DNA from 2 places in the Methylobacterium sp. J-072 genome. Region 1 is predicted to be linked to the other one. Evidence: riboswitches for the same ligand, from Rfam matches in the RefSeq annotation. Region 1 holds a riboswitch; the other holds the start of a gene.
What was found. A riboswitch is a leader RNA that binds a small molecule or an ion and turns the genes downstream of it on or off. The one in region 1 is predicted to bind cobalamin.

Region 2: it holds a riboswitch for cobalamin, as region 1 does, so the genes downstream of both, MKK67_RS17120 (CbtB domain-containing protein) here and MKK67_RS00120 (TonB-dependent receptor) in region 1, are expected to answer to the same signal.

Annotation. Positions count from the first base shown of each region.
Region 1 covers NZ_JAKSYK010000008.1:668-5,725, reverse strand. Annotated here, with positions in the region: gene MKK67_RS00125 (cell wall hydrolase) at 119-715, opposite strand; cobalamin riboswitch at 1,141-1,341, shown strand; gene MKK67_RS00120 (TonB-dependent receptor) at 1,568-3,601, shown strand; gene MKK67_RS00115 (DMT family transporter) at 3,624-3,950, opposite strand; gene MKK67_RS00110 (serine hydrolase domain-containing protein) at 4,282-5,058, shown strand, end outside.
Region 2 covers NZ_JAKSYK010000147.1:89,390-94,447, forward strand. Annotated here, with positions in the region: gene MKK67_RS17110 (discoidin domain-containing protein) at 1-488, opposite strand, end outside; gene MKK67_RS17115 (DUF4424 domain-containing protein) at 530-1,549, opposite strand; cobalamin riboswitch at 1,787-1,982, shown strand; gene MKK67_RS17120 (CbtB domain-containing protein) at 2,016-2,198, shown strand; gene MKK67_RS17125 (CbtA family protein) at 2,215-2,949, shown strand; gene MKK67_RS17130 (DUF1636 domain-containing protein) at 2,942-3,340, shown strand; gene cobW (cobalamin biosynthesis protein CobW) at 3,337-4,371, shown strand; gene cobN (cobaltochelatase subunit CobN) at 4,447-5,058, shown strand, end outside.

The DNA of each region.
Region 1 (5,058 bases):
TGATCCGAGGCCGACCTGCCCGGCGATCGTGTCGGGCACTTTACGCCACGAGGGCAGGCTCCCCCGGCCCGCGACCGGACCAGGCAGGGCTACGGCGGATCCTGTGCCGGGAACGGCCCTATTGCGCCGCCGGCAGAGCCGGGATCGCCGCGTAGGTCGAGACCGTCGTCGGCAGCGCGGGGGAATTCGGCATTTCCTTCCGGGCCGCGCGGGAATCGCGCTTCTCGTAGAAGGCGTTGCCGCCGGCCACGGCCACGTAATGCATGTTCTTGTACGGGAAGTGATGGCCCGCGGTGTGGAAATACATCGCCTTCCCGACCTTCGGGTGCCGCTCGCCGGCCAGCACCGCGTCGGCCGCGTCGGCGACCTTCTGCAGGTCGCGCTCCTGCATCGGCTTGGTGAGCACGCCGGGGGCGAACTGGCCGGGCTGGCCGACCACCGCGCAGATGCCGCCCGGGAAGATCGCGGCTTCCAGCCGGTTCATGACCACGGTGCCGACGGCGAGCAGGCCGCCCTCGTCGCTGCGGTTCGATTCGAAATACATGGCCCGGCCGAGACAATCGCGCTCTTCATCGCTGACGACCAAGGGCGCCTTGCGGTCGGGGATCGATCCTGTGACCAAGGGTGAGGCCGTGATGTTGCACGCCCCGAGGCCGCCGGCGAGCGCCAGGACGACCAGCCCGGACACAATCTTAGTCCTCTCGCTACCCTGCATGCATCAGCGCTCCGTCCTCCTGCAGCCGCGTTTCGGTGCGAGACGACCGCGCCATCGCGGTATCGCCTCCCGCCGTCGTTGTAGGCGCCAAGCTTGCGTGCACGTTCGCGGCGAGGATGTGGCGAGCCTTCGCCTGCACCTCGCGGAGTGCACCGTTCCGCGGACGCCAGCGGACAGCCGGCAAGCCCCGGGGCCATTCCCCCCGGGACGAAGACGGCGCCCGCCGCCGGACCACCAAGTTCTCCGAAAAACAGCGGCTCTATCAGCATGTTAGCGCCATGGCCGGAATCCGAGCGGCACGGGATCCGGCACCCGTCTCGGAACCTTGCGCTGCGGGGAGGGCGCTCGGCCGAGGCCCCGGTGTCATCCGGGAGACACACCGGCCGCCAACCGGTGCCGGGGCGTTGACGGGACCGGCGCCTTGGCTCGATGGTGGCCGAGACGGTTCCCTTCGGGGATCAAAAGGGAACGCGGTGAGGGGTCTTTTGCCCGAAGCCGCGGCTGCCCCCGCAACTGTAAGCGGTGAGCCTTCTCGTCACCACGTCACTGGGCCACCTCGCCCGGGAAGACGACGGGAGGGCGGCGACCCGTGAGCCAGGAGACCTGCCGTCAGTCGTGGTCACACGCGAAACGCGCTGGGCGGGGTGTCCTGGCGGGTGTCGGGACGCCCGTGCGCGAGCGCGGTCGGCACGGCCTCGTTCGCGGTGACGTGCCACTGCCGTCGCCCGAGGTCCCGTGCCCCATCCTGCCCCACGCTCCGCGCGCTCAAGACTTTCCACGCTGACGACCATAAGCCTCGCGGTCCTGATTCCGGCGGCGTCCGCCCAGGACCGGCAAGCCGCCGAGACCACCCTGGACGAGATCTCGGTCACCGCCGAGCCTTCCGCGCCGCCGCGGGGCGGTGCCGCCGCGAGTGCGGGCTATGTCGGCGGCGTGACTGGCATCGGCGGTCCGCTCCTGACCGTGGATTCCGCCAGCGCGGGGGTGATCACCGGCGCCCAGCTCAACAGCCGGCCGGTGACGCGCCCCGGCGAGGTGCTGGAGGCGGTGCCGGGCCTGATCGTCACCCAGCACAGCGGGGAGGGGAAGGCCAACCAGTTCTTCCTGCGCGGCTTCAACCTCGACCACGGCACCGACATCGCCCTGTTCCTGGACGGCATGCCGCTCAACATGCGCACCCATGCTCACGGCCAGGGCTATGCCGACATCAACTTCCTGATCCCGGAACTCGTCGGCGCCGTGGAGTTCCACAAGGGGCCGTACTTCGTGCGCGACGGCGATTTCGCCTCCGCCGGCTCGGTGCGGATCGACTATCTCGACACCGTCCAGAAGAACCTCGCGCTCACCTCCATCGGCAGCTTCGGCTACAAGCGGGCGCTCAGCATCGCCTCGACCCTGCTCGGCGACGGCAACCTTCTGGTTGCAGGTGACGCGCAGGTCTATGACGGGCCCTGGGTGGTCCCGGACGCCCTGCGCAAGATCAGCACCGTCGCCCGCTACAGCCAGGGCACGGCGCTCGACGGCTTCTCGGTCACCGGCATGGCCTATGCGGGCCGCTGGACCGCCACCAACCAGATCCCTGAGCGGGCGGTCGTCCAGGGGCTGATCGGCCGCTACGGCACGATCAACCCCACGGATGGCGGCGATACGAGCCGCTTCTCGCTGTCCGGCCGCTTCAGCAGCACCGACGAAACCGGCGTGACCCGGGCCTCGGCCTACGTGATCCGCTCGCAGCTCAACCTGTTCAACGACTTCACCTATTTCCTCAACGATCCGGTCAGCGGCGACCAGTTCCACCAGCTCGACCAGCGCATCATCGGCGGCGGCGAGGCGCTGCACATCTTCCAGGGCGACCTGTTCGGGCGGCCGATGGAGAACGAGATCGGCGTGCAGACCCGAACCGACAGCATCCGGGTCGGCCTGTTCAACACGACGAACCGGCAATACCGCTCGGGGGTGCTCGACGACCGCGTGCTGGAGACGAGCGGCGCGTTCTACTTCGACAACCGGGTGCGCTGGACCGACTGGCTGCGCACCAGCCTCGGCTTCCGCGCCGACGGCTACGCGGCCCGCGTCGCCTCGGACACGCCGGCCAATTCCGGGCGGGCGCGCGATGCCATCGTCAACCCGAAGCTCGGTCTGACCCTCGGGCCATGGTTCGACACCGAGCTCTACGTGAATTACGGCGGCGGCTTCCACTCGAACGACGTACGCGGCGTGACCGCCACGGTCGATCCGGCGAGCTCGCTGTTCAACACCACCCGCTCGCCGTTCCTGGTGCCTTCGACCGGCTACGAGGTCGGGCTGCGCAACCGCTCGATCGCCGGGCTGGAGACGAGCCTCGCCCTGTTCCGGCTCGACTTCGCGTCCGAAAATTTGTTCCAGGGCGACACCGGCACCACGGAGCCGAGCCGCCCGACCCGGCGCTTCGGGGTCGAGTGGACCAACCGCTACGCGGTGACCCCGTTTCTCTCGCTGGAGGGCGACCTGACGATCACCAATGCCCGGTTCTCCGACGTCGATCCGGTCGGCAACCGGGTGCCGGAAGCGCCCACCACCATCGCGTCGGCCGGCATCACCTTCGGCGAGCCGCTCGGCTGGTTCGGCTCCCTGCGGTTCCGGTATTTCGGGCCGCGCCCCCTGATCGAGGACAACTCCATCTGCTCGCGCCCGACCGCCCTGTTCAACGGCCGGGTCGGCTACGCCTTCGAGAACGGGGTCAGCGTCTCCCTCGACGTGCTGAACCTGACCAACAGCCGGTCCGACCAGATCACCTACGCCTACGTCTCGCGCCTGCCCGGGGAGCCGGCCGAGGGCCTGACCGACCGCGTGTTCCACCCGGTCGAGCCCACGGCCGTGCGCCTCACCATCGCGGGCCGATTCTGAGCATGCCGAAGCCGGGGCCGGCTCAGTGCTGGCCCTGCCCGGACGCCAGGACGGCCACGCCCACCGCGATGATCGCGATCCCCACCAGCATGGTCGGGCTGATCGCCTCGCCGTACAGCCACGCGCCGCCGAGCGCCGCGCCGATCATGCCGACCCCGGACCAGATCGCGTAGACGACCCCGATCGGCAGCATGTCCATGCTGTTCGACATCAGCCACAGGGCGGTGCCGTAGCCCACCGCCACGATCAGGGTCGGCACGGGCCGCGTCAGGCCGTCGGCCGCCTTCAGGGCCAGGGTGGCGGTGACCTCCGCGCCGATCGCGAGCCCGAGGATCAGGTAAGGGTTCATCGCGCGGAAGACCTTTTGTGCAGGAACGGAGCCAGTCTCAAATGAAACCCGACTTTTCGGGTCACCATAGACGACCAGACAAGGACGGCAGGCTAGCGTTTGTGCGCAGCCGTCTCGTCCCATAAGATGCCGCCAGACTTCGACAGCCCTTTTCCGTGGAATCCATGAACATTTTCGGATCGCCCGCGCCGGACACGTGCGGCTGAGATCCGAATGCAACGTCCGGCCCGGTTGGCCCTTCGTTAACGCCTCCTCATCATGGTCGCCGCGCGCGCCGGACCCCGGTCGACGGCGCCCTGACCGTGACGATCCAGAGCGACACCGATCCATCATGACTGCGTCGTCCGCGATCCCGGAGCCTTCGGCCCGCCCCCGCCCGGGGCGCCGGCGGGGCCCGCGCTGGGGCGTGATCGCCGCGGCCGGCGGCATCGTGGCGGCCGGCTGCGCCTGGACCGCCACCGCGCTGATCGACGTCCCCGATCCGGTCACCCTGGCGGCCCTGGCGGTCCTCGAGCCGTCCGAGATCGGACCGTGGTTCCCGAGCCGGGTGGTGCAGGCGCCCGAACAGGCCCGCGACCTGGCATTCCGGCCGAGTCCGATCCTCGATCGCGTCCCCTGGAAGGGGAAGCCGGTCCCGCTCGCCACGATGCTGGCGGAGACGCACACCAACGCCTTCCTGGTGGTGCAGGACGGGGTTCTGATCCATGAATGGCAGCGCCCCGGGACCGGCCCGGCGACCTTGTTCCCGTCCTGGTCGGTGGCGAAGTCGATCGTGTCGCTGCTGGTCGGCGCCGCCGTGGCGGGCGGCAAGCTCGCGGAGACCGACCGGGTCTCGGCCCTGCTGCCCGAGCTGCGCCACGCCGCGGTGTTCGGCCAGATCACCGTGCGCGACCTCCTCGACATGACGAGCGGGATCGCCGTGCCGGAGAATTACGATCCGCAGCATCCGCTGACCGGCACCGCCGGGATGTACCTGACCCGGGACATCACCGCCTTCGTGCGCGACAACGCGCATCTGGCGTTCAAGCCCGGCAGTCAGGGCCGCTACCGCAGCATCGACACCGAGCTGCTCGGCCTGATCCTGGCGCGGGTCGAGGGCAAGCCGTTG
Region 2 (5,058 bases), on a different contig from region 1:
CACCGGATCTGGATCGCGGCATCCGTTATCGATGTCGGCACCGCGACGCGCACGAACCGCGTCCAGGCGCGCTCGTCGGCTTCGATGACGACCGTGATGGTGCCCGCCTCGACTTGGTGGGATGCGATGCCGGGCGCGGACCAGGACGCGCCGTCCTGCGAGAACAGGATCGGGCCGCGGTCTATGGCCGAACCGCCCTCCCCGCCCGCGGCCAGGACGACGGACTGGACCGGGAAGCGGCCGCCCAGATCGATCTCCAGCCAGGTCGTGTCCGCGTCCACGACGGTCTGCAGGACACGGCCGGCGGCGAGATCGACGAGGGCGGGGTTCGGGGCGTCTGCCGGGGCCATCGTGTCTCCGAAGCGGTCTGGACCGATCGCGCCGAGGACGCGGCCGGACGGCGCGCCCGGCGGTGCCCGCTTCGAGACCGGCCCGTCAAGCCCGCCAGCGCGCAACGAGCCCGGGATCGCGTCCGGGACCGAACTCACGATGCTCCCGCGGCGCGGGCCGTCGGCCCAGGACCGACGCGTCAACCCTTCGTCGTCTTCAAGAACAGGATGTCGATGTCGCGCTGCGGGACGTAGTCCTTCACGACGATCTCGAAGGTGGTCGGGCCGATCTTCTTCGCTGTGCCGCCGCAGTACGAGACCAGGGTCGCCGGATCGCCCTTGTCGACAACCAGCTTGAACAGGCCGATCGGCCCGACCCCGTTGTTCCCGGGCGTGATCACGTACGACAGGGACTGCTCGTAGGCCTGGAACGCCCGGCTGCCGTCGGCACTCGCTCGCCGGTACAGGGCCTGGGCCGCCCGCTCGAAGGCTGGGTCGGTGCAGTACCGGGTCGCGTAGTGCGCCTTTTGTAACGGGTCGAGGTTCGGCGCGCCGTAGGACAGGCTCGAGAGACCACCGAGGCTCGGCACGTAGCTCTGATGGACCGCGATCTCCCGGCCGGTCGGGAAGACCTGCCGGCGCCAGAACTTCGACTTCAGCGTCCAGAGCGGGGCATCCGTGATCGTCCCGTCCTTGTGCTCCTGCCGCTCGAGGATGCCGGCCGCGATGAGGTCGCGGCGCTGCCTCTCCCCGAGCCGGCGCAGCGCGACCTCCGTCGCCTCGACGGTCGGAACCAGCGGAATCCCCAGCGTCCTCAGCCGATCGGTGATCGCGACGGGGGGGGTGTCGCTCCGCATCAGGATAGCGTGCTGCTCGACCTGCCAGTCGACGGGCCGGCCGTCGACCGCGGTCTCGAACTTGAGGAAGTTGTCCTTCGCCGGATCGGGAATCGAGACCAGCGTCGTGGAATCACCGGCGATGTCGGGCATCGGAAACGCGAGCGTGGTCTCGATGTCGGCATCGGTCAGGTTGCGGAACCGATAGTCGATCCGCACGGCCTTCTCCGAGAGGTACAGGTCCTCCGCCGCGAGGGCGATCCCGTCGGTCTTCTCCAGAACGAGACCGCCGGCCGCGAGCGCGACGCTGCCGTCGTCGGCCCGGACCGGGAAAGACGCCGCCGCCAGGATGGCGAAGGCCAGCGACACACTACGCATCGACATCACGCTCGAAGAGTTGAGAATCAGCGGCCTGCCCCACCGGGGCCGTCCGCATCGGCCGTTACACGCAGGCGGTCGCGATGGCCAAGCCTCGGAGGCGGAGGCGGCGGGACCTTGGCGTCCATCGCCCGAAAGCGTTCGAACCGTCACGGCAACTGCCCGACCCGCATATTCACGCCGTGCCCAAAAGAGTCGGAAACGATTCCGCCGCGCCTCCGTTGTGCGAGAGCTGTCATGCGTCTACAACGATGGCGTGACGGTGCCCCGGCGACGGGGTGAAAAGGGAATGCGGTGAGGGGTGTGAGCCCCGAATCCGCGGCTGCCCCCGCAACTGTGAGCGGCGAGCGCCTGCCAGGAAGCCACCGGAGTGATCCGGGAAGGCGGCAGGCGCGCCGAGCCGCGAGCCAGGAGACCTGCCGTCGCGATGAGATCCCGCAATGCCGCCGGTGGGGCGGCTGGAGACATGTTGATGACCACCTCGACCCTCGCCCCCGTCGCCACCGGCACCCGCGCCGGCGAGCGCCCGGTTGCCGTCGCGCTTGCGGCCTTCCTGGGCCTGGGCCTGCTGTTCATGGCGGGCTTCTCGCCGGCGATCGCGCTGCACAACGCCGCGCACGATTTCCGGCACACCCAGAACTTCCCCTGTCACTGACGCCCCTGGCGCAGGGATGATCATCCGGCTTCTGTCGGCGGCCCTAGCCGCCGGCTTCCTCGCGGCCGTCGTCGTGACGGGCCTCGAGTTGACGCTGACCTCGCCGCTGATCGTTGCGGCCGAGCGCTACGAGACCCACCAGACACATCAGGCCCAGCGCGGTCTCCCGATCGTGCTGGCGCATGCCGGGCACGATCATGCCGCGCCGGATTCCGCGCCCGAGTGGCAGCCCGGCGAGGGCCTGCCCCGCATGGCCTTCACAGCCCTGGCGACGCTCGTGGGCGCCGTCGGCTACGCCTTGCTCCTGGGCGCAGCGATCCTGGCCTGCGGGCGCGAGCCGACCCGGCAGGTCGGCGTCGCCTTCGCGATCGCGGGCTTCGCCAGCGTCGCCCTGGCTCCGGGCCTGGGTTTGCCGCCGGAACTGCCGGGCAGCGAAGCGGCACCGCTTGCGACCCGACAGGCTTGGTGGGTGATGACCGCCGCCGCCACCGGCATGGGCCTGTACCTGATCACGATCCGGCGCTCGTTGATCGCGATCCTGGGTGGGCTGGTGCTGATCGTGGCGCCGCACGTGGCCGGCGCCCCGCAGGCGCCGGAGGCGGCCTCCGAGCTGCCCGCGGCGCTCGCGGCGCAGTTCGCGGCGCGGTCCCTGGCGATCAGCTTCGTCTTCTGGATGCTGATCGGCCTCGGCTTCGGCTGGGCCTGGCAGGCCTTCGCCCGGGGCACGGCGCGCGGGACGGTCCATGCCTGAGACCGTGCTGTACGTCTGCACGACCTGCCGCCGCCCGGGCGACGATCCGGACGGCCCCCGGGCCGGTGCGCGCCTGCTGGACGCCCTGCGCGCGGGTAATGCGGCCCCGGATCTGCGGATCGAAGGGGTCGAGTGCCTGTCGGTGTGCAAGCGGCCCTGCTCGGTGGCGGTCGCCTCCGCGAACCGCTGGACCTACGTCTACGGTGACATGGACCCGGTCGAGTCCGCCGCGATTATCCTGGACGGCCTTGCGGCCTACGCGGCGACCCAGGACGGCATCGTGCCGTGGCGGGAGCGGCCCGCCGCCTTCAAGACCGGTGTGATCGCCCGGATCCCGCCCTTTCCCGATCCCCGCCCGCTTCCGGCCGGCACCTTGGAGGCTGCGGAATGACCATCGTGACCAAGATCCCCTGCACCATCGTCACCGGCTTCCTCGGCGCGGGGAAGACGACGCTGGTCCGCCACATCGTCGAGAACGCCAAGGGCCGCCGCCTGGCGATCCTGGTCAACGAGTTCGGCGATGTCGGCTTCGACAAGTCGTTCCTGGCCGCCTGCGGCGTCGAGGGCTGCACCGAGGAGTCCATCGTCGAGCTGCCGAACGGCTGCATCTGCTGCACCGTGGCCGACGATTTCGTCCCGGCGCTGGAGACGCTGCTCGGCCGCGCCGAGCCGCCGGAGCACATCCTGATCGAGACTTCCGGCCTCGCTTTGCCGAAACCGCTGGTCCAGGCGTTCCAGTGGCCGGCGATCCGCTCGCGGGTCACCGTGGACGGGGTCGTGGCCGTGGTGGATGGGCCGGCCGTGGCCGCGGGCGCCTTCGCCGAGGATCCCGAGGCTTTGGCCGCCCAGCGCGCCGCCGATACGGCTGTCGATCACGACAATCCGCTGGAAGAGGTGTTCGAGGACCAGCTCCTCTGCGCCGACCTTGTGGCGCTCAACAAGTCCGACCTGCTCGATGCCGAGACCCGGGCGCGGGTGCGCGCCGAGGTCGAGGGGCATCTGCCCCGGGCCGTGAAGGTGGTCGAGACTGCGAACGGCGCGATCGATCCGCTGGTTCTGCTCGGGCTCGGGGCCGCGGCCGAGGACGATCTGGACGCGCGTCCCTCGCATCACGGCGACGGCGAGGACCACGACCACGACGATTTCGAGACCGTCGCCCTGCCGGTCCGCCCGGCGGTGACGGCCGGCGACCTCGCGGCCCGGGTCGAGAAGGCCGCCGAGGCCGCGGGCGTGCTACGGATCAAGGGCTTCGCCGAGGTGGAGGGCAAGGCCATGCGCCTCGTGGTGCAGGGCGTCGGCCGGCGCGTCGCCCACCATTTCGACCGGCCCTGGCGGGCGGGCGAGAACCGGGACGGGCGCCTCGTCGTGATCGGCCTGAAGGGGTTCGACCAGGACGCCGTAGCCGCGGCGCTGGCGGGATGAAGTCGGTCGCGCGTGTTTTCGCCTCGGTGAGACGTTCCGCGCGCGCCCGCTCCGGCGCAGCCTAGGAGGCGCGCCATGCATCTCGTCCGCATCGATACGGTCTCCCTCGACGAGGGCGAGGCCGCCGTGGATCTCGGGCAGGAGCCCGGCGATCTCGTCGTGCTCTCGTTCACCGACAGCGACCTCGCGGGCATCGGGCAGGCCCAGGCCGCAGAGCCGGGGCTGCCGAGTCTGAGGCTCGCCAAGCTCGCCAAGCTCCGGCACCCGATGTCGGTCGATCTCTATGTCGAGCGCGTGGTGGCTCGCGCGAAGCTCGTGGTGATCCGCTGCCTCGGCGGCCTGGATTACTGGCGCTACGGGATCGAGCGCTGTGCTGCCGCGGCGCGGGCGCACGGGGTCGTTCTGGCGGTGCTGCCGGGCGATGACCGGCCGGACCCGCGGCTGGCCGGCTTCTCCACCGACCCGGATTTCGCACAGCAGCTCGATGCGTATTTCCGCGCCGGCGGCCCGGAGAATCTGCGGCGGATGCTGCGGCTGCTCGCCGCCCGGATCGGCGCGGGTGGAACCGTCGAGCCGCCGCAGCCGCTGCCGCGGGGCTTTCCGTGGTGTCCCGGTTGCGGCGTGCTTGCGCTGGATACGGCGATCCAAGCCGCCGAGACGGCGGTGCCGCTCTCAGACCCGCGCGTC